DNA from 3 places in the Sphingobium sp. TomMM35A genome. Region 3 is predicted to be linked to each of the others. Evidence: riboswitches for the same ligand, from Rfam matches in the RefSeq annotation. Region 3 holds a riboswitch; each other region holds the start of a gene.
What was found. A riboswitch is a leader RNA that binds a small molecule or an ion and turns the genes downstream of it on or off. The one in region 3 is predicted to bind cobalamin.
Positions count from the first base shown of each region.

Region 1: it holds a riboswitch for cobalamin, as region 3 does, so the genes downstream of both, ACYU8T_RS00500 (TonB-dependent receptor plug domain-containing protein) here and ACYU8T_RS13365 (HoxN/HupN/NixA family nickel/cobalt transporter) in region 3, are expected to answer to the same signal.
Region 2: it holds a riboswitch for cobalamin, as region 3 does, so the genes downstream of both, ACYU8T_RS15055 (TonB-dependent receptor) here and ACYU8T_RS13365 (HoxN/HupN/NixA family nickel/cobalt transporter) in region 3, are expected to answer to the same signal.

Region 1 is NZ_BSRC01000001.1:99,963-107,097, forward strand. It holds gene ACYU8T_RS00485 (molybdopterin-dependent oxidoreductase) at 1-92, shown strand, start outside; gene cobA (uroporphyrinogen-III C-methyltransferase) at 79-861, shown strand; gene mobA (molybdenum cofactor guanylyltransferase) at 1,021-1,554, opposite strand; cobalamin riboswitch at 1,582-1,844, shown strand; gene ACYU8T_RS00500 (TonB-dependent receptor plug domain-containing protein) at 2,011-3,879, shown strand; gene ACYU8T_RS00505 (ABC transporter substrate-binding protein) at 3,916-4,755, opposite strand; gene ACYU8T_RS00510 (FecCD family ABC transporter permease) at 4,881-5,876, shown strand; gene ACYU8T_RS00515 (ABC transporter ATP-binding protein) at 5,870-6,649, shown strand; gene ACYU8T_RS00520 (penicillin-binding protein activator) at 6,756-7,135, opposite strand, start outside.
Region 2 is NZ_BSRC01000002.1:423,166-430,300, reverse strand. It holds gene ACYU8T_RS15080 (cytochrome c oxidase subunit 3) at 1-408, shown strand, start outside; gene ACYU8T_RS15075 (hypothetical protein) at 405-689, shown strand; gene ACYU8T_RS15070 (c-type cytochrome) at 686-1,114, shown strand; gene ACYU8T_RS15065 (cytochrome c oxidase assembly protein) at 1,087-1,830, opposite strand; gene ACYU8T_RS15060 (hypothetical protein) at 1,954-2,196, opposite strand; gene ACYU8T_RS15055 (TonB-dependent receptor) at 2,429-4,387, opposite strand; cobalamin riboswitch at 4,628-4,874, opposite strand; gene ACYU8T_RS15050 (hypothetical protein) at 5,086-5,265, opposite strand; gene ACYU8T_RS15045 (LysR family transcriptional regulator) at 5,444-6,337, opposite strand; gene ACYU8T_RS15040 (malate synthase G) at 6,449-7,135, shown strand, end outside.
Region 3 is NZ_BSRC01000002.1:43,224-50,358, reverse strand. It holds gene ACYU8T_RS13390 (adenosylcobinamide-GDP ribazoletransferase) at 1-707, opposite strand, end outside; gene ACYU8T_RS13385 (histidine phosphatase family protein) at 704-1,246, opposite strand; gene cobT (nicotinate-nucleotide--dimethylbenzimidazole phosphoribosyltransferase) at 1,267-2,283, opposite strand; gene ACYU8T_RS13375 (DUF1636 domain-containing protein) at 2,280-2,687, opposite strand; cobalamin riboswitch at 2,846-3,035, opposite strand; gene ACYU8T_RS13370 (formate dehydrogenase accessory sulfurtransferase FdhD) at 3,083-3,865, opposite strand; cobalamin riboswitch at 3,953-4,197, shown strand; gene ACYU8T_RS13365 (HoxN/HupN/NixA family nickel/cobalt transporter) at 4,371-5,420, shown strand; gene cobW (cobalamin biosynthesis protein CobW) at 5,417-6,457, shown strand; gene cobN (cobaltochelatase subunit CobN) at 6,457-7,135, shown strand, end outside.

The sequences.
Region 1 (7,135 bases), on a different contig from region 3:
TCGGCGCGGGCACCAACTGCGGGTCCTGCCGCCCCGCGCTCGCCAACATCCTCGCCCAAATCCCGCAGGAGACGCTCCATGCAGCCGAATGAACTTATCGCCCCCGGTGAAGTCTGGCTGGTCGGCGCAGGTCCCGGCGACCCGGACCTGCTGACCCGCAAGGCCGAAAAGCTGATGGCGGCGGCCGACATCGTCTTTTATGACGCACTGGTCGGCCCCGGCGTCCTCGACCTCATCCCGCAGGGCATCGAGCGCGTCAGCGTCGGCAAGCGCTCCGGCCGCCACAGCAAGGATCAGGAAAGCATCAACGACCTCCTCCTCGCCGCCGCAAAGGCAGGCAAGCGCGTCGTGCGCCTGAAAGGCGGCGACCCGTCGGTCTTTGGCCGCTCGGCCGAGGAGATGGATCATCTCGCCGCTGACGGCATCCGCACCCACATCTGCCCCGGCATCACCACTGCCAGCGCGGCGGCGGCAAGCGGCAACGCCTCGCTCACCCTGCGCGGCAAGGCGCGCGGCCTGACACTGGTGACCGCGCATCTGAAAGCCGGTGAGCCGCTCAAGCTCGACTGGGAAACGCTCGCCCGTCCCGGGGGCACGCTCGGCATCTATATGGGGCGCGCCGCCGCCGGAGAGATCAGCCGCCAGCTGATCGCCGCCGGACGCGATCCCGAGACGCCGGTGATGGTGGCGGTCAATGTCTCGCTGCCCACCGAACGCCTGATCCGGGGGAAGCTGTCGGCGCTTGCCTTTCTGGTGGCCACGATCAGCGACGAAGATCCGACCCTGCTTCTGATTGGTGAAGCGGTGGCGGGCACGACCATGCCAGTAGAGGCCGCCACGAGCGTCGCTCTTCAGCTTTGAAGACCGGCTCTCCGCGACCTTTGCCCTGAGCTTGCCGAACGCCCCCGAACTTAGTTGGAAGGAAGGGAGGGGGCTTCGGCAAGTTCAGCTCGGCGATAGGGTGCAACCCGCTCAGCACGATAAGCAACGTGCTCCTGCAAAGGCAGGAGCACGGCGCAGCTAGCTTTTTGGCAATCCGGCAAGATCCTGCGGTCGATTAATATTCGGCAGGACGATATCCGCCCGCTCCACGATCCGCGCGCCGATCCGCTCCAGCCAGCCATATATCGACCGGCTATTCTCCTCAGCCAGATGCGCGTCCAGTTCATCTGCAAGCCCCGCAGGCCAGAAACCGGCAAGTTGCTGCCCCTTCAACACCGCAGCGCCTTCTCCCGCCAGCGCCTCCACCAGCGCCGCCGGATAGAGCGGCATGTCACACCCGGTCGTCAGCACCGCGTCATAGCCTTCGTCCCGCGCATGATGCAGTGCCGCGTTCAGCCCGCCCAGCGGTCCCATATCAGGCGCGGGCCGGTCGGAGAGGCTGGTCATCCCCTCGACCGTCCGCCCGCAGACCACCACCGTCTCCACATGCGGCGCGATTGCTGCTACCGCATGTTCAATCAGCATGCGCCCATCCGGCATCAGCGCCAGCGCCTTGTCGCTCCCGAACCGGCTTGATCGTCCCCCGGCAAGCACAGCGCCCAGTAATCGCATCGATCCACTCCTTGGCAGAACCCTCGCTTTCCCCTATGGCGCGCGGCGTGAGCGGGCAACCGCTGACGATAAGATCGCGCCGGAAAGGGAATGCGGTGCGGACGGCTCATCCGTCCAAATCCGCAGCTGCCCCTGCAACTGTAAGCGGTGAGCGCGATGCACCCGGAAACCCGCATGCCTTCAAAAGGGGAAGGCGAGGGGGACCAGCCACTGGACACGCGTCCGGGAAGGCCCGTGCATCGCCGCGACGACCCGCGAGCCAGGAAACCTGCCGGCGCATGGTCGCTCTTGCCTGGGTCCAGGGATCGGCCCGGGCACGGTTTTCCGTCTGAGCGACGAAGCGGCGCAGGGCCGCATCGGTGCGCGTGACGGGATTGGCGTCTCCCTCCCTCGCGCACCGGCCGCTCGCGCGGACGCCCTGGCCTCATGTCGCATGGCGCTCAGGGAAGACAGAATATGTTCAAGACCGGAATCTCGCTGCTGGCGCTCCTCGCCGCCACCCCAGCGCTTGCCGAAGACGCAGACGAAATCGTCGTCACCGCGCTCGGCATCGAGCAGCCGACCGATGAAGTCGGGCAGGCCGTGACGGTGATCGATGAAAAGACGATCGAGACGCGCCAGAATGTCAGCGTCGCGGACCTGCTGATCACCACGCCCGGCGTCCGTTTCAACCGCGCCGATGCCGTGGGCGGCGTCACCGGCATTTCGATCCGTGGCGCGGAAACGACGCAAACGCTGGTGCTGCTCGATGGCGTGAAGATCAATGACCCGAGCGTCATTGGCGATGCCTACGACTTCGGCAATCTGCTCACGGGCAACATCCGCCGCATCGAAGTGCTGCGCGGCTCCAATTCGGTGGTCTACGGCAGCCAGGCGATCGGCGGCGTGGTCAACATCATGTCGGCCGAGCCGGGCGAAGGCGTTGGCGGCAGCGCATCGGTGGATTATGGCTATGCCGACACGCTGAATGCAAAGGCTGACATATCGGGCAGCACCGGCATCGCATCGGGCAGCGCGGGCGTCGCCTATTTCCGTACCGATGGCATCTCCGCGGCACAGGGCGGTACGGAGAAGGACGGTTATGAAAATATCGCGACCCACGCGAAGCTGAAGCTCGCCTTCACCGACAATCTCAGCCTCGACCTGCGTGGCTATTACATCCATGCGGACCTCGATACCGACATCTTCTTTGGCGCGCCGGCTGAATCAAGGGATAGCAGCAAGCTTGACCAATATGTCGGCTATGCGGGGCTCAACCTTTCCTCTTTCGACGGCAAGTTGACGCAGCGTGCGGCGGTGACCTGGTTCCGCAATGACCGCGACTATTTCTTCGCGCCCAGTTCCGCGCCTGACTATGGCTATTCAGGCACCAACCTGCGATTTGAATATGAAGGCGTCTATCAGCCGGTGGATCAAGCCAAACTGGTCTTTGGCTACGAGCATGAGCGGCCCAAATATGACTCGTTCTTCTACGACTTCTTCACAGGCGATAAGGTCGTCAGCGGAGCAGAGGTAAACATCGACAGCGTCTATGCGCTTGCGGTCGTAAAGCCTTTTGTTGGCTTGTCGGTTACCGGCGGCGTACGCCATGACGATCACAGCCAATTCGGGGGCGCCACCACCTTTGGCGCCAACGCCAACTACACGCCCAATGAAGGCCGCACCAATATCCGCGCCAGCTATGGCGAAGGCTTTCGCGCACCTTCGCTGTACCAGATCTACGACGCCACCTATGGCAATCTCGACCTCAAGCCCGAACGGTCGAAAAGCTATGACATCGGCTTCGATCAGAGCCTGGATGAGGGCCGCGCGATGATCTCTGTCACCGCGTTTCGCCGCGACACCCGCGACCAGATTTATTTCGACGGCTTCGCCCTTCCTTTCGGCCGCTATGTCAACCTCACCCGCACCCGTGCAAAGGGCGTGGAAGCAGCCTTGACGCTGAAGCCCGTCGATGCGCTGACGGTCATAGCGGCCTACAGCTATATCGACGCTGTCGACCGGTCCGAAGGCGGGCTCAACGAAGGCAAGCGCCTTCCCCGCCGCGCAAAGGATGCCGTCAGCGTCTCGGCAGACTATGATTGGTCGTTCGGCCTGTCGACTGGCGCAACGGTGACCATGGTCGGCGACAGCTTCAACGATGCCGCCAACACCCAGCGTCTCGACGGCTACGCCCGGCTGGACCTCCGCGCCTCGCTGCCGATCAACGAGCATCTGGAGATTTACGGCCGCATCGACAATGTCACGGACGAAGAATATGCGACCGTCTATGGCTACAGCACCTATGGCCGATCGGCCTATGGCGGCGTGCGTGTCCGCTTCTGACGGTGAAAGATGAACGGGGTGGGCGGCCGCCCCGCTTCATCGCCGGGGCGCGGCCTTTGGCTGCGCCCTCTCTTTGCCCGCAGCATCCGCCTGGGCAATGATGCTGCGCGCGGCCTGCACATAGGCGGGGCCGCCGCAGACCGTCCAGGCCTGGGGCACACGGATGCGGGGGATGGATCTCAACGCGGGATGGTGCAGCATCTCCGTCCCCTGATCGACGATGTTTTCGCTGCCTTCTTCCACGATCAGATAGTCGGGCTTGGCTGCGATCATCTGTTCCAGCGGCACTTGCGCCAGCGCGGGCTTGCCGAGCTTTTCCGCCAGATTGACGAGGCCCGCGCGCCGGATCAGTTCATCGACCAGGGTGCCCGTGCCCGTCATGTAGCCGCGTCGCTGATAATAGGCCGCGACCCCGCCGCCCTTGCGCCGGGGCAGGGCGGCAAGATCGCGCTCCATGCCCCTGATCAACGCTTCGCCGCGCGCGCGCTGGCCGACCGCCGCCGCGACCTGACGAACCTGATCGCGGATTGCGGCGAAGCTGGTTGCGCTCGCGAGGCCCAGCTTGCGCCATCGCCCATCGGGCGCGCCGACCACGCCGCCTGTGCCATCAGGAAAGCCAATCACCAAGTCGGGCCGCAACGCCAGCACCTCTTCGGCCGGGCGCTTCAGCACCGGAAAGCGCCGCGCCTTCGCCACCGCTGCCGACAATTCGGGATCATGGCCATAGGGGCTCAACGCCGCGATCTGACCCGGATCGGCGAGCGCCAGCACATATTGGTCGGCGCAGGTGTTGAGCGACACGATGCGGCGTGGCGGGGCAGGGGCGGCGCTGGTGAGGCTGAGCGCACAAAGCGCCGCGATGATCTTTCCGCGCATCAATCCTGCCTCTGCAACGTGCTGGGCTCCTGCGAAGGCAGGAGCCCAGCTCAAGTGAAGCAACTGGGCTCCTGCCTTCGCAGGAGCACTACGACCTGTATCAGCGGCCTTGGAGTGCGCAAGCCATGAGCGCGCGCCGCCATCCGCTTCTGCTCCCGGTTCTCACCGCGCTGACTCTCATCGCAGCGCTGGGCTCGCTCACGCTGGGCGCCGTTCCGCTTTCACCCCCTCGCATCCTTGCCGTCCTGAGCGGCGGCGGCGATGAGGTCGCCCGCGCCATCCTGATCGATCTGCGCGTGCCGCGCATGCTGCTCGGGCTGATCGTCGGCGCGATGCTCGGCCTCGCCGGAGCGGCATTGCAGGGCTATTTGCGCAATCCGCTGGCCGAACCTTCGGTGCTTGGCGCATCCAATGCAGCCGCGCTCGGGGCGGTGGGCGCGCTCTATTTCGGGCTGGCGCAGCTTCATCCAGTGATCCTGCCGATCCTGGCCATCACCACCAGCCTGATCGCGATCGGCGCGCTGTTCCTGCTGGCCGGGCCATCGGAAAGTCCTTTGACGCTGATCCTCGCTGGCATTGCCGTCGCAACGCTCGCCGGGGCGGGGATCAGCCTGTCGCTCAACCTGTCGCCCAATCCCTTCGCCGCGATGGAGATCATGAGCTGGCTGATGGGCAGCCTTGAAAATCGCAGCTATGCGCATGTCTGGATCGCCTTGCCCTGCGTGCTTGTCGGAGCCGCGCTGCTGATCGCGGACGGGCGCAGTCTCGACGCGCTGACCTTGGGCGAAGAAGGCGCGCAGGCATTGGGCGTCGACCTCACCAAGGCGCGGCTGCGCATGATGCTGGGTGTCGCCATCGGCGTCGGTGGCGCGGTCGCGGTGTCTGGCGCGATCGGCTTTGTCGGGCTGATCGTGCCGCATCTCGTCAGGCCGCTGACTGATCGCTCGCCGTCGGCGATCCTGCTTCCGTCCTTGCTCGGCGGCGCGGCGTTATTGACGCTTGCGGACATCGGCGTGCGGCTCATTCCCACCAGCAGCGAATTGAAGCTGGGCGTTCTGACGGCGCTGTTGGGTGTGCCGGTCTTCCTGGTCCATCTGATGCGGGAGCGGCGGCTATGGTGACGATCCGCACGCAGGAGCTGTCGGTGCGCCTTGGCCGTCATGCTGCGGTTCGCGGCGTCACTACGGCGCTGGAGCCGGGGCAGCTGGTCGGCATCATAGGTCCCAATGGCGCGGGCAAATCGACGCTAATCCGAGCGATGCTCGGCCTTGCGCGCGTGGAGAGCGGAACGGCGTCGATCAATGAAAAGCCGATCGCCAATATCGGCCGCAAGGACATCGCGCGTGTGGTCGCCTATCTGCCGCAGGGGCAGACATTGCACTGGCCCTTGATGGTGGAGCGGCTGGTCGCACTGGGGCGGATGCCGCATCTGGGCCCGCTCTCGCGGCTGTCGGCAGAGGATGAGGCGGTGGTCGATGCGGCGCTTGCCCGCGCGGATGTGTTGCACCTGAAGGGGCGGATCGCGACAGAATTGTCAGGCGGCGAACGGGCCCGTGTTCTCCTCGCCCGCGCATTGGCGGTGGGAGCGCCCTCGCTCATCGCTGATGAACCGCTTGCCGCGCTTGATCCGGGGCATCAGCTTGATGTCATGGACTTGCTGAAGGCCGAAGCGCGGGCAGGATCGCTGGTTGTAACCGTGCTGCACGACCTGGGCATGGCGGCGCGATATTGCGACCGGCTGCTGTTGATGGACCAGGGGCGGCTGGTCGCGGACGGCAAGCCGATGGACGTGCTGACGGAGCAGAGCCTTGCCCAAGTCTACGGCATTTCCGCGTGCATCGATGCGAATGGCGAATGGCCGCTGATCCTGCCCACGGGGCGGATCAAAGGCTAAGCGCTACCTCCGTTCGCCCTGAGCTTGTCGAAGGGCTTCCCCCCTTGGAAGACAAGGGCTTCGGCAGGCTCAGCCCGAACGGAAGAGTTTGGGCGAAAGGTGGTTACTACTCCCCGAAAGCCTTCGGTGCCGCAGCCACCACCGTGTAGGTGCCCGCACCAATCTCCGACACTTCCAGCGCTCGCTCGGCTATCCCGCTGCGTCCGAAGCGGAACGCCCCGTCGATCCCGGAAAAGCCGCCCGCATCGCGCAGCCGCGCCGCCGGGAAGGGGGTGCCGGGCCGCCAGTCGCGCGCGATGCGCACGGTCAGCAGCACCGCATCATAGCCCAGCGCCGACAGGCGGAACGGCGCGCTGCCGTAGCGCGCCCGATATTTGCTCGCCAGTTGCCCGTAGAGGCCGTCCGACACGCTGGCGAACCAGGCTCCCCGCAGCGCGGGGCTGGAGCCGAGGCTGCTGTCCGTATTCCACAATTCCGTGCCAAGCA
Region 2 (7,135 bases), 380 kb from region 3:
TGGGGCATCGTCTTCACGATCGGGCTGTTGCTCAGTGAAATTCCGAACCGTTGGCTGATCAAGAAGGCCAGGGCGAGGGATGAGAAAGCTGTGCGTATCGGCATCATCATCATGACGCTGGCCGCGTTTCTCCTGTTCATACCGCGTGCGTTGGAGTTCACTGCGTTGGGGCTGCGCTGGGATGAGCATGCCTATGGGTCGGTGCTGTGGATGCTGATGATCCTGCACACGGTTCATCTGATCACCGACTGGGGAGACACGCTGGTGCTCGCGCTCTGGCTGCACACGCATGAAGTGGGCGACCGGCAGTTTGCTGATGTGGAGGACAATGCGAATTACTGGCGGTTCGTCGAGCTCAGCTGGCTGCCGCTTTATGCCTTGATCTACTGGGCGCCGAGGCTGGCATGAGCAGGAACGCGCGCTACGCCATCCTTTTCGCCGGGCCTCCGCTGCTCTGGTTCGCGAGCCAGCAGGGGATCAGCTTTTTCCTGCATGCCTGGTGCCGAGCGGGCACATATTGGCCGGGCGCTGGGATTGCGCTGTTTTTGCTGATCGCTGGCGCTGCTTCCTGGGGGCTGGTGAGGCTGGCGCCGGGGAAATGGGGTGCGTTGTTGTGGGTCGGGATATTCTTTCTGGCGTTGATGTTCCAGGCTCTGGCTCTGCTGATCCTGGAGGGGTGCCGGGCATGAGGCGCGTTCCTGGCAGCTTGTGGCTTGTAGCGGTGTTGGCTGGCTTTGGCGCCGTGGGAGCGATTGGCAGCTTCGCCGTGCAACAGCGGCAGGAGATGAGCAGGCAGGAAGAGCATGCGCAGGCGCTGACGGGCGGCGTTGTGGAACGGGGCGAGCGGGCGATCGTGGCGAGGCAATGTAGCGCCTGTCATGAGATACCTGGCATAGCGGCATCGCGTGGGGCGGTGGGCCCCTCCCTGGCTGGTTTCGCCGCGCGCAAAACCGTGGCGGGGATGCTGCGGAACGATCCGGACGCGCTGGTGCGGTGGATCCGCTATCCGCAATCGGTGGTGCCGGGCAACGCCATGCCGAACATGGGCATAGGGGAGAAGGAAGCGCGCGACATCGCCGCTTATCTCTATACCCTTTCGCCCAGGGAAACATAGGCTGGCCCGTCATCCTGCTGTTCGGCAAGCATGTGCCAGGCGTAGAAGAGGGCGGCGGCGAGATAGAGCGTGCCGCCGGGAATCCACATGAGGATGCCTGCAAGCTGCTGGTCGTCCAGCGGGCTCATGCCCCAGGGCTGGGTTGTCAGCCAGTGCGGGCGGTAGAGGGCGCTTTGGGCAAAGGCGAGCAACGCGCCGAGCAAGCTCATCTGCATCATGGTTGCGAACAGGGCGATGATCCGGCCGGGGAGTTCCGAGCGAGCGAGAGCGTGCCAGAAGCCGGTGGCGGAGAGAAGGATGCTGAGTTGCATCAGCCAGAAGGCGGCGGAATTGGACAGCGCCAGATCATATGCTGGCGGAGCGTGCCAGAACCAGAGGACCAGCGCCTGAAGAACCGTCCAGCTGGCGAGCGATCCGCGTTTGGGGAGCATGGCTGCCGCGCGGGCGAGCAGGGGGGCGGCTATCAGGATCAAGACGAGATGGTGGACTGACCGGGCGGAGAAGAGAGCCGAGCCGATCGCGCAGAAAGGGGAAATGTAGAGGATCGCCCAGATGCCGGTGAAGGCGATCGCGGGTTTTCGGGAAGGGGGAGGAAGGCGCAGGGAGAGAAAGAGTGTGGCGGCGATGGCCAGCAGCAATAGCGGGTCCCAGTTCCACCGGGTCCAGAACTCCGCGGGCAGGGGAGCGGTGCCGCAATAGGGGGTGGGATTTTCCAACCGGGACGATCCTCTGTTTCCATCACCAAGTCGTGAGGGGGAGGATCGTTCCCATGAAGGAAATGGTGAATTGAAAGGGTTTTTGGAGATTTGGGGCCGAAAATTAACCTGAAGGTCAAAAATTCAGGCGGCGCTGTTGGCTGCGTGGATGCCAAAGGCCATGCGGGCGGCGTTGAGCGTATATTCATATTCTTCGCTGCCCGGCACGAGATCATGCCAGTTCTTGTGCGATATTGCAGCGAAACTGTCCTGCCAAATCTTGCAGGCTACCAGTTGTATTTCGGTTTCCTTGGGCGCGCGCTGCGCTTCCAGGCAGTCGCGCAAGATGGCGTGAAAAACGGCGCCCCGCAAAGGTGGGTGGGTCATGGACATCCTCTCCTGGCAACTGATTCTTTGTCCAGATTGCCGTAAGGGAAAGTTGCACAGCGGCGAAAGCGCGTCAACCATAGCCCAAAATTTCCATGCTGAACTCCAAGACTTTTAACCTGTTTAAATAAAGAATGTCTGGCTTTTACTTTACGAACACTTCCGTCCCATAAGTAAGTCGTTGATCGCGAAGGCCGGTCTCCTGCCAACGACCAGCCTTCGCCTTCAACTGTCAGAAGAGGAACTTGACGCCGCCGCGCACCGTTCGCGGTTCGACGACGCGGCTCAGCCGTCCTTCGACCGGCTCCGCATCGGCGGCGGGGATGTAGGATTCGTAATAATAGGCGATGTCCTTGTCCCGGCTGCCCAGGATATTGAGCAGTTCGGCATAGATCTGCACCCGCTTCCCCTTCCAGGCGGCGCGGGCATTGACGACAGTGCTGCCGGGATCGCGCACGCTATTATCCTCGATCAGGGGAGAGGGCCCGAGATGGCGGACGCGGATGCTGGCTTCCCATGGATCGAGGACGATAGCCGCCCCGGCGGACGCTGCGTTCCTGAAGGCGTTGGGGATATGATCGCCATTGGTGTAGCGGCTGTGGCTGGCGGTGTAATTGCCGTCGAAGGCAAGCCAGGGGAGTGGCCGCCAGAAGGCGACAAGCTCATAGCCATGGCGGCGGCTGGCTCCGCTGGGTTCGACCGCGTTGGAATCGCCGACGAAGCGCAACTCGCTGCCGACGTTCAGCCACCAATAGGTTGCGGTGAAGGTGAAGCCGGGAAGCTGAAGGCGGCCGCCCAGTTCCTTGCCGGTGCCGCGCACGAGCATGGGAACAGGCGTGTCCACATTGACCGCGCCGCGCGCATCGTTGGAATGGAAGCCCCGGCCCCAATTGGCATAGAGTTCGACCTGCGGGGTAATTGCCCATGCGGCCGACGCCTTGGGAGAGACGAGCGTGTCCGAGCCGCTGCCTTCACCCAACGCGGCGGCGACGGCGTCCCGGCTGCGGACATCATAATGATAATAGTCGCCGCGCACCCCGCCGGTGATGCGCAGGCCGGGAAGGGGCGTGACGGTCGCTTCGCCATAAAGCGCGGCCGAGCCTTGGTTGACGCGATAGCGCCCAAGCGAGGAGAGGAAAGCGCGCCCTGCGGTTCGGTTGACGCCGACATTGCCGATCGCGTCATAACGGTTTTCCGTGCCGAGCTTCAGTTGCAGCGCTGGATCGGCATCCCAGCGCTTTTCGCCCGTGAGGCCGAGAACCCAGCGGCGGTCGAATTGCTGTATCTGCGCGCTGGTGCCGTCGGGGTCGGTGTAAGTGGGGTTCGAGAACATCGTCCAGTCGTAGAACTGGGCATAAAGATTGGCGCGCCATGTCGGCTGAATGGTGGCGAGATTGCCGATAATGCGGGTGGTTTCACCGCGCGCGGACGGATCGGGCGAACAGAAGACATCGGGGCAGAGCGGCGTGCCTACGATGCGCTCGGGAATTTGCTCGGTCGGGCGCCATGTCGCGCGATAGGCGTGAAGCGTGGCGTCGATCTTCCCGGCCCCTGTGGGGAGCGTATATTTGGCGAAGCCCGCATAATGGCGCAGATGTTCAGGCTCCTGCCATGGCCCGTCATAGGCCTTGGCCTGCGCGACCAGGGTGAGATGGCCCGCGCCCGCCTTTACGGTCCCGCCCGACGCCAGCCTGCGCCAGCCGAAGGAGCCGCCCTCCGCCGCGACCCATGGCCGGTCATAGCCGTCGATCGTGGTCATATAGGCCGCGCCCGCAAGCGCGAAGTCGCCGCCATCGGCGCGATAGGGACCTTTGCGAAAATCCTCACGCGCGATGATTTCCGGGATGAGCCCGTTGAGGTCGAGATAGCCCTGGCCGTGGCCATGGCTGCGGAAGTTCATCTGAACCCCGTCGATATAGGTGGTGAAGTCCGACCCATGGTCGAGGTTGAAACCGCGCAGGAAATATTGATTGGCCTTGCCGCTGCCCGAATGCTGGGCCGCGACCATGCCCGGCACGGCTTCGAGCAGTTCGGCGACGCGCAGCAGCGGGCGGACGAGAAGGTCAGCGCCGCCGACGCTGCCTTCGCTCGCCGCATGGGCGGTGCCGATCTTGTCCTCGCCCCGGCCGAAGACGATGATGGCGCTGGCGTCTTCGCCCGCGTCGGCCGCTTCGGCGGCAAAGGCTGGCAGGGGGAGGAGAGTGGCGGTCAGCGCCCAGGCGGCGCGGTGGAAATGATCGGGAAGTTTCACATCATGCACTCCGGGCGTCTGGCGACATCCGGCAAGAGACCTGTCGTCAGGCGACGACCGGCGCACGCCGACGGCCGGACGCCCCCAAGGCGGCCGCCAGCGTCACCGAAGCGGCCTCTTGCCGCTCATTCGTCGCTCAGACGGAGTTCACCGTGCCGCGGCCATCCCCTGGACCAAGGCAAGAGCGACCAGACGCTGGCAGGTATCCTGGCTCGCGGGTCATCGCTTGATGCACGGCCTTCCCAGGCCTCGCAGGATTTAGCGTCCGGCCCAGTGACTTGCCCCAACCTGCCTGTGAGGTGGGGCGATGTGCATCGCGCTCGCCGCTTACAGTTGCAGGGACAGCCCTGGCTTGGGGAGGCGGATGCCTTCCTTACCATGTTCCCTTTTAAGCCTCTTTCGAGGCACCGGCGCGATCATGCCCGGGGGTTGCCCGGGTGAGGGGGCGATAGCGGAGGTGGGGGTGTGGGGCAAGGGGGGGTGGTGGGGATTGCTCCCTCTCCCCTTTAGGGGAGAGGGGTGGGGAGAGGGGGGCGGCGCTGGTTGCTTTACAGTCCCCTCTCCCGCCTTCGCTTCGCTCGGCACCCTCTCCCCTGAAGGGGAGAGGGGAATGGTGGTGCTGGGCCTTCGCGCCAAGATCAGTTCAGGGTCGTGCCTCGTTCTCGCTGGAGGCGGAGGGCCATGGCCTGGTAGCGGACGGCGCGTTCATTGTGGAGGGCGATGGTTGCCTGGTCGGCGCCGCGTAGGCGGGCTTCCCTGGCTTGCCGCGCTTCCTGGGCGGCGCAGGCGGAAAAATGTGACGCGTCATTGGGGCGCATGGCCCATATCCTCTCTCAAGTTTCTTATGGCTCGAACGATAACATCGGCCTTTCCCGCTGCCATTACGCAGGTTAACGCCGGAAAGCTTCTATTTTTTGACAGGAGCCTGGCGAATTTTCGCATAATGGAATTTTGGCTTTTCAGCGGGTTGAGCGGGAGCCCGCCTGCCTTTTTCTATCAACCGCCCCTGTTCCACGGCGCGGCGCGGAAGCTTTCGCGCAAGAATGCGATGAAGGTGTCCACGGCGGCAGGGCGGCCCGCCGCGCGGGGGTGGACGGCGTGGACGGCGAGGTCGGCGGGGCCTTCCCAAGGTTCAAGGACGCGGACGAGGCGTCCGTCCGCGATCAGATCGCCCACGTCCCAGAGCGAGCGCAGGGCGATGCCGACGCCGGTCAGGGCGAGTTCGCGCACGATTTCGCTGCTGTTGGTGCGGACATGGCTTTGGCCGTCGATCAGCTTGCGCGCGCGCCCGTTGACCAATCGCCATGGCAATTGTCCTTCGGCGGCGAGCAGACGGTGGCGGGAGAGGTCAGCTATCCCTTCCGGCGTGCCGTGGGCGGCGAGATAGGCGGGGTTCGCGCAGAGGATGCGGCGGTTGGCGGCGAGATGATGCCCCTCCAGATGGGCGGGAATGTCGCTGGTGATGCGGATCGCAAGGTCGATCCGTTCAGCGAGCAGGTCTTCATAGGCGTCGGACAGGTTGAGTTGGAGGTCGACGCGCGGATGCTGTTCCAGGAATCGGCCGACATGGGGGGCGACATGGAGGCGGCCGAAGGAGGTGGGGGCGGAGATGCGCAGCGGGCCTGACGCGGTGCGGTGGCGATTGGTGACGCGCTCTTCCGCGTGGGCAATGGCGTCGAGGATGGCGACGAGATCGCGGTGAAGGCTGGCGCCCTCTTCCGTCAGGGCGAGGCGGCGCGTGGTGCGATGGATGAGGCGGACGCCGAGGCGGGCTTCGAGGCGAGAGAGGCGTTTCGACATCATCGCGGGCGAGATGTTGAGCATGCGGCCAGCGGCTGAGAGGCTGCCTGCTTCCACCGCGCGGGCGAAGAGAAGATAGTCGGGGTCCATCGATGATCTTTTCCTGTGAGGAACAGATGCTTTGAACCTTTATCATCTAGTGCGAGGATGGCGGCGGGTCTATAGATTTTGGCCATAGTTTTTCGTGATGGAGAGTTGCCGATGGACGGTATGATCGAGAAATCGGGCCTGATGGTGGCCGCCGAACTGGCGCGCTTTATCGATGAGGATGTGCTGCCGGGGACGGGGATCGTGGCGGATGCGTTCTGGCGAGGCGCTGCTGCGATCTTCGCGCGGTTCGCGCCGCGCAATGCGGCTTTGCTGGAGAAGCGTGATGCTCTTCAGGCGCAGATCGATGCCTGGCACGGGGAGCATGCGGGGCGGCCTTTCGATGCGGAGGCCTATCGGGCTTTCCTGACGGAGATCGGCTATCTGGTGCCGGAGCCTGCGCCCTTTTCCATCGGGTCGGGCCGGGTGGATGCGGAGCTTGCGAGCTTGGCGGGGCCGCAGTTGGTGGTGCCGATCCTGAATGCGCGGTTCCTGTTGAACGCGGCCAATGCGCGGTGGGGAAGCCTGTATGATGCGCTTTATGGGACGGACGCGATCCCGGGCGTGGCGGCGGGCAAGGGCCATGATCCGGCGCGGGGCGCGCAGGTGATTGCCTGGGCCAAGGCGTTTCTGGACCGGGCGGTTCCGCTGACGGAGGGAAGCTGGGCGGAGTGGACCGGGGGCGAGCCGGTGTTGCGGGATGCTTCGCAACTCGCAGGACGGGCAGGGGATAATATCCTGCTGCGCAATCATGGGCTGCATATCGAACTGGTGATCGATGCGGGGCATCCGATCGGGCGG
Region 3 (7,135 bases):
CGCGCCAGCACCAGCGCGAAGAGCAAGCCGCTTTCAACAAGCTCTATGCCCGCGCCATGGCCGTCTCCCGAAATGCCGCCGATGCGACTGCGCAACCACCATGCCCATAATGGGATGAAGAGGGCGGCGGACAAGAGCGGGGGGATCATCAGGCAGAGGGCTGCGGCCAATACTGTCCAGCCCAACAGATGCGACGCGCCGATACCGTCGCGGAAGCGGCTGGCGAGACCCTGGTGAAGCGGCGGGAGCCACAGGGTCCAGGCGAGCGGGCCAATCCGGGCTGCGAAGGGCACGGCGACAAGGGCTAGCGGCGGGACATGCTCCGCGCACAGGCGGAGCAGGACGAGCTTTGTGAGCAATTGCAGGGCGATCGAGACGACGCCGAAGCTGCCGATGTGCGGATCAGCAAGGACGGCGGACAGCTTTTCCCGGTCATGATGCGCTGCTCCGGCCCCGTCGGCTATGTCGCCCAGGCCATCGAGATGGAGCGCTCCCGTCATGGCGACCCAGGCAATGAGGCTGAGCAAGGCGGCGATCCAGGGATCGCTCTGCAAGCCCATTGTCATGGCGGCGGCGACCGTCAGGCCGACGATGATGCCTGTTGCGGGGAACCAGCGGATAGCGGCGACGAAGTCGTTTTCGTCCGCGCCTACGTTCGGGAGCGGCAGGCGGGTCATGAGTTGCAGGGCAAGGATGAGGCGGGTCATGTTACGAGGCCTGTGATCTGCGCGCCGGGATTGTCTCCGGGCCAGAAGCGCAGCGTGAGCACCGCCGAATAGGGGATATCGATCGCCCAGGCCTGCTGATAATTCAGGCCGCAAAGCACCGTCAGCGCAGCACGGATCGCTCCTGCGTGCGTGAGGATGAGGGTGGGCTCCCCTACGTCGCGCAGTGCCGCGCTAACACGGTGGCAGAGGTCGGACCAGCTTTCGCCGCCTGGCGGAGGATAGTCGTCGGGAGACGACCAGAAGCGGGCAGTGTCGCCGGCTGGAAGCGTGGCGGGGTCCATGCCCTCCCATTCGCCGAAGTTCAGTTCGCGCCAGCGCGGGTCGATCCGATGGGCGGCTTGACGATCGATGGCGATCAGCGTGGCGGGCGTGCTGGCGCGTGCCAGGCCGGAGCTGGTCAGACAGTCGAATGTGAGCGCGCGTGATCGATCGATGCACAGCTGCATGGCGGCTGGATCAGGCGGCATGTCCGTGTGACCGAGCATAAGTCCGGGCGTTTGTGGTGCTCCATGCCGCATCAGGTGGAGCGTCAACGGGCTCATAGCGCGCCCGCGACGGCGGCTTGCGCGAAGGTCGCCATATGCGCATGCGCCGCGAGGGCCGAGCGGATGAGCTGTGCCGCGACGGCCGCGCCGCTTCCCTCGCCCAAGCGCATGCCGAGGTGCAGCAGCGGGTTGAGGCCGAGCTTTTCGAGCAGCCGGGCATGGCCTGCTTCGGCTGAGCAGTGGGCAGCCAGGCAATGTTGAGTGATGGCGGGATTGTCGCGCGCGAGGGGAGCGATCGCGGCGCCGCAGATAAAGCCGTCGAGCAGCACCGGCACGCGCATCATCCGCGCGGCTAGGATCGCACCTGCCATGGCGGCGATCTCCCGACCGCCGAGGCGGCGAAGCGTTTCGAAGGCGTCGGTGCAATGGGATGCATGCAGGGCAAGCGCGACGCGGACGGCCTCCGTCTTGCGGGCGAGGGCTACTTCGTCGATGCCCGTTCCCCTCCCCGTCCAGTCCTGCGCCTCGCCGCCGAAGGCGTGAAGGCACAGCGCGGCGGCGGGGGTGGTGTTGGCGATGCCCATCTCTCCGGCGAAGAGCAGGTCGCAATCTTCAGGGACCACGGCAGCGCCTGCGTTCAGGGATTCGAGGCACTCGGCCTCCGTCATGGCCGGGGCCTCGCATATGTCGGCGGTGGGCTGTTCAAGGGAAAGCGGGACGATCACCAGATCGGCTCCGCAAGCGCCCGCAAGCGCATTGATCGCCGCGCCGCCAGATTGGAAGTTAGCGACCATCTGCGCAGTGACGGACGCTGGAAAGGCGCTGACGCCCCGTGCGGCAACGCCGTGATTGCCAGCGAAGATGGCGGCGCGGATACGGTCGGCGCGCGGATACTCGCGGCTCTGCCAGCCCGCCATGAAGAGGGCAATTTCCTCCAGGCGGCCTAGTGATCCGGCGGGCTTCGTCAAAGAAGCCTGCCGCGCCGCCGCAGCGTCGATCGCCGTCGCGTCGTTCCCAGGAAGTGTTGCGAGCGCGGCCTGAAAACCGTCGCGGTCTTCAAAGCGGATCATGTGCAGACAAAGCCCTCGGGCGGCGTCCGGACGATGAAGTGCCCCTTAACCCCCTGCGGCCATTCGGCGTAGCGCACGACGCCCTCTTCGCTGGCGGCATGGCGCAGGGCATAGTCGAGGATGGCGCGCGCGGCATCCGCGTCCGGGGTGAAGTCGCCCAGCACATAACCGACCTTGCCAGGGCCGCGCACATGGACGGTGCAATGCCGCTGGCAGGCGAAGAGGCAGGGCATGTCCTGCACGGCGATCGCTTCATAGGCAGGCTCCTGCGCCTGAAGCCCGCGCATGGCATCGACCAGCAGCGCACCGCCGCGGCGCCCTTCGCTGTCTTCCCGTTGGTCTGCGGACAGGCGGCAGGTCGAACAGACGACCACCGACGCGCTGTTTTCGACGGCACGCAGCATCAGCGGCACGCTTTTATAATCATCTGAACATGAAAGACCGGCATCATGGCCCTCCCTGCAAAATCGAACCGCAACGGCCCTGCCCGGCCAGTGGCGGGCAAGGCGATGGCTGTCGTCCGCGCGGGGAACCCCGTTCGTCCGGTACACCCTGTCCGGTCGAAGAACGACTGCGGCAGGCAGGTCTCCTGGCTCACGGGTCGATGCGCATCGGCCGCCTTCTCGGGAGATACTCCCCCAATGGCTGCGTGGCCGGTCCACTCACCGCTTACAGTTGCAGGGGCAGCGCGGGCATTGCACCCGACTTCCCTTTTGATCCCCAAGCGGGGAACCTGTCGCGGCGCTGCTGATAATGAGGCAGGACCAAGCCCGCAAGCGGTAGATGAAGCGGCGCCTCGTCAGCCGGGCGGCCCGCCCGCCGCCAGCATGGCGTCTGCCCGCGCCAGCACGATGATCGGCAACCCAGCGCTGGCGGCGCGTTCGGCAGCGAGGCGGGTGGGGGCGGATATGGTGACGAGCAACGGGCAATTAGCGAGCGCCGCCTTCTCCACCAGCTCATAGGAACAGCGCGAGGACAGTAGCGCAAAGCCGCCATCCCATGACAATTGCCGCCGCCGCATCGCCCCGATCAGCTTGTCGAACGCGTTGTGGCGGCCCACATCCTCATAAACGAGGCGGATTGCGCCATCTGCCCCCGCCAGGGCAGCGGCATGGACAGCACCGGTTTGCCGATTGAGCGGTTGATGCTCGGCAAGATCGCCCGACGCCCGGAAGATAGCTGCCCGGCCTGCGGTCGAGCGGGCTGTCACGGCGGGCAGGGGCCGCAGCGCCTGCTCCAGATTTTCGACGCCGCATAAGCCGCAGGAGGAATCGGAGACGCGGTGACGGACGCGGCCGAGCAGTCCCTCCACCCGCTCCGGCGGAAGCGTAGCGCGGGCGACGAGGCCCTGCTCCGTTACATGGACGTCAACGTCGAGCGGCGCGTCCGATGGCAGGACCAGCCGCTCGGCAAGCGCGAAGCCCTGAACCAGTTCGGCCACGTCCCCTGGCGTCGCCATCAGAACCGCATATCCAACGCCGTTAAACTCGATCGCGACGGGCATCTCTTCCGCCAGATCGCGCTCCACGGGCGATGCGTCGCCCTCTGGGCTAATGCGGGTGAAGGAGAAAGGAGACGGCATAGCGCCGGTCTAGGCGGGCGGGATGCGCCCTGCAATATCACGCAACCATGCAACTGCCGCTTTCCTTTGCCGGTCAAGCCATCTATGCACAGCCCCGATCGCGCCGGTGCCCGAACGGGCTTCAAAGGGAATGCGGTGCGGGCTGCCGGTCAGGCGCCCAAATCCGCGGCTGTCCCTGCAACTGTAAGCGGTGAGCGAGACGCATAGCGACTTTCCGTTACCGCCGGAGGGTCAGCCACTGGGCCGGACGCTAAATCATGCGAGGCCTGGGAAGGCCATGTGTCGAGCGATGACCCGCAAGCCAGGAGACCTGCCGGCGTCTGGTCGCTCTTGCTTTGGCCCAGGGGATGGCCGGGGCACGGTATTCCGTCTGAGCGACGCGTGCGGCGGGACCGCACCGGCATGCGTGCCGGGCGCTAAGATGCGTCCGTCCGGCGCGTCGTGCTGGCCGCATAGCGGAGGTCCCGTCCAGTCTCGCTGACGCAGACGGGAGCCAAGCCGTCCGATGGTTATGCAAGTTCCGGCGCTGCGCCGCCGCGCGACATGGATGTTCGCGCTGCTGATCGCCGCCAATATCGGCCTTTGGATATGCGCCCTGATGATCTTCTCGGGCGATACGATGATGCTGGGCACCGCCCTGCTCGCCTGGAGCCTGGGCCTGCGACATGCGGTGGACGCCGACCATATCGCCGCCATCGACAATGTGACGCGCAAACTGATGCAGGACGGGCAGCAGCCGCTGACCGTGGGCCTGTGGTTCGCCATCGGGCATAGCGCGATCGTGCTGATCGCGGCGGTCCTCATCGCCTTTGCCGCCAGTGCCCTCAGCCGCGTCGAGGCGGCGGGGGAGATCGGCGGCACGATCGCCACGATCATCTCCGCAAGCTTCCTCTTCGCTATTGCGGCGATGAACCTCATCATCCTGCGGTCTGTTCTGAAGACGTTCAATCATGTTCGCAACGGTGGAAGCTATGTCGATGAGGACATGGACATTCTGCTGGGCAATCGGGGCATGTTGTCGCGCCTGTTCCGGCCGCTGTTCCGCCTCGTCACGCGTAGCTGGCACATGGCGCCGCTCGGATTTCTCTTTGGTCTGGGATTCGACACGGCGACGGAGGTGGCCATCCTCGGCCTGTCGGCGGGTCAGGCGGCGAGCGGCCTTTCAATCGCAACGGTGCTTATATTTCCCCTGCTGTTTGCGGCGGGCATGGCGCTCATCGACACGGCGGACGGCGCGCTGATGATGGGCGCCTATCAATGGGCGTTCGTGAAGCCGATCCGCAAACTTTACTATAACATCACCATCACGCTGGTGTCGGCGCTGGTCGCCATCGTCATCGGCGGGATCGAGGCGGCGGCGCTGCTGGGCGACAAGCTGGGCCTGACCGGCGGCATCTGGTCGATCGCCGCCCGTCTGGGCGAGCATTTCAACAGCCTCGGCTTTTTCATCATAGGCCTGTTCGCCGCCTGCTGGCTGGTGAGCTGGATCATCTACCGCTGGAAGCGCTTCGACGAGATCGACGTGCTCATCCCCAACAAAGGACAGACATTATGAGCAAGGTTTCCGCCACGGTCATCACGGGCTTTCTGGGTGCCGGAAAGACGACGCTGATCCGCCACCTGATCGAAAATGCGGGCGGGCGTCGGCTCGCCCTCATCATCAACGAATTTGGCGATGTCGGCGTAGACGGATCGCTGGTGAAGGGCTGCGGCGATGAAGCCTGCCCGGACGAGGATATCATCGAGCTTGCCAATGGCTGCATCTGTTGCACCGTGGCGGACGATTTCCTGCCCACCATGCAGCGGCTGCTGGACCGGGACGTGCCGCCCGATCACATCATTATCGAAACCTCAGGGCTCGCACTGCCCAAGCCACTGGTGAAAGCGTTTCAGTGGCCCGATATCCGGACGCGGGCAACGGTGGACGGCGTCATTGCACTCATCGATGCGGATGCGCTGGCAGCCGGGCGCTTTGCCCATGATGAAGCCGCGCTGGCTGCGGCGCGGGCGGCCGACCCGACGCTGGACCATGACAGCCCCATCGAGGAGCTCTTCGAAGACCAGCTGGCCTGTGCCGACCTGGTGCTGCTGAACAAGACCGACCTGGTCGCGCCTGAAAAGCTGGCGGAGCTGGAGCATCAGCTGGGCGGGGAAGTGCGGCCGGGCGTCCGCCTCCTGCGCACCGCGCGCGGCGAGATCGACCCCGCCGTCCTGCTCGGCCTTGGTGCGGGCGTCGAGGACCAGATCGATGCGCGCCCGTCCCATCATGATGATGAGGAGGATCATGATCATGAGGATTTCGACAGCTTCGTCCTACAACTGGAGGAAATCAGCAATCCCGCGCCGCTGCTGGCGGCTTTGGAGAAGGTCATCACCGACCATGACATCCTGCGCGTGAAGGGCTTTATCGCCATCGCCGGGCGCCCCGCACGGCTGGTCATCCAGGCGGTGGGACCGCGCATCCAACATCATTTCGACCGGCAGTGGCAGGCGGACGAGGTGCGCGCGTCGCGGCTGGTGGTGATCGGTCAGGCCGGATTGGATCGCGCCGCCATCGAAGGCGCGCTTTCAGGACAGCTGGCAGACGCCTGATGCATTTGCTGACCGCCACGCCCGGCACCGTTTCGAACGGGGATGAAGCCATCGATCTTGGCCAGTCGCCGGGCGACATCGTACTGCTGACCGTGGCGGACAGCGACCTTGCCTGCTTTGCGAGCGCGGCGGCGATGCTGGGCGATGGCGCGCCTTCCATCCGGCTCGCCAACCTTCTGCAATTGAAGCATCCCTATTCGGTCGATCTTTATGTCGAAAAGGTGATTTCCCACGCAAAGTTTGTCTGCGTCGTGTTGCTGGGGGGCAAAAGCTACTGGCCCTATGGCATTGAGGAAATTGCCAATGTCGCGCGAGAAAAGGGCATAGCGTTTGCCGCGATCGCCGATGGCCGGGAGGATGATCCGGAACTGCGCCTCGCCTCCACCCTGCCGCCCGAAACATGCGATCTGCTGCGGGATTATTTGCGACAGGGAGGCATCGCCAATGCGATCGCCTTTCTGAAGACGGCTGCGGGGATCGCGGGACTGGATGCGGGCTATGCCGACCCGCCGGTTCCGGTCGCAGATGCGGGGCTGTATTTGCCGGGTGTCGAGCGTCCGGTACTGGATCAGGTGAAGGCGGGCTGGACGGATGGGCAGCCTGTAGTGCTGTTTCTATTCTACCGTGCGCTGCTGATCGCCGGGACGCTGGAGGCGGTGGACGCGATGATCGCCGGGC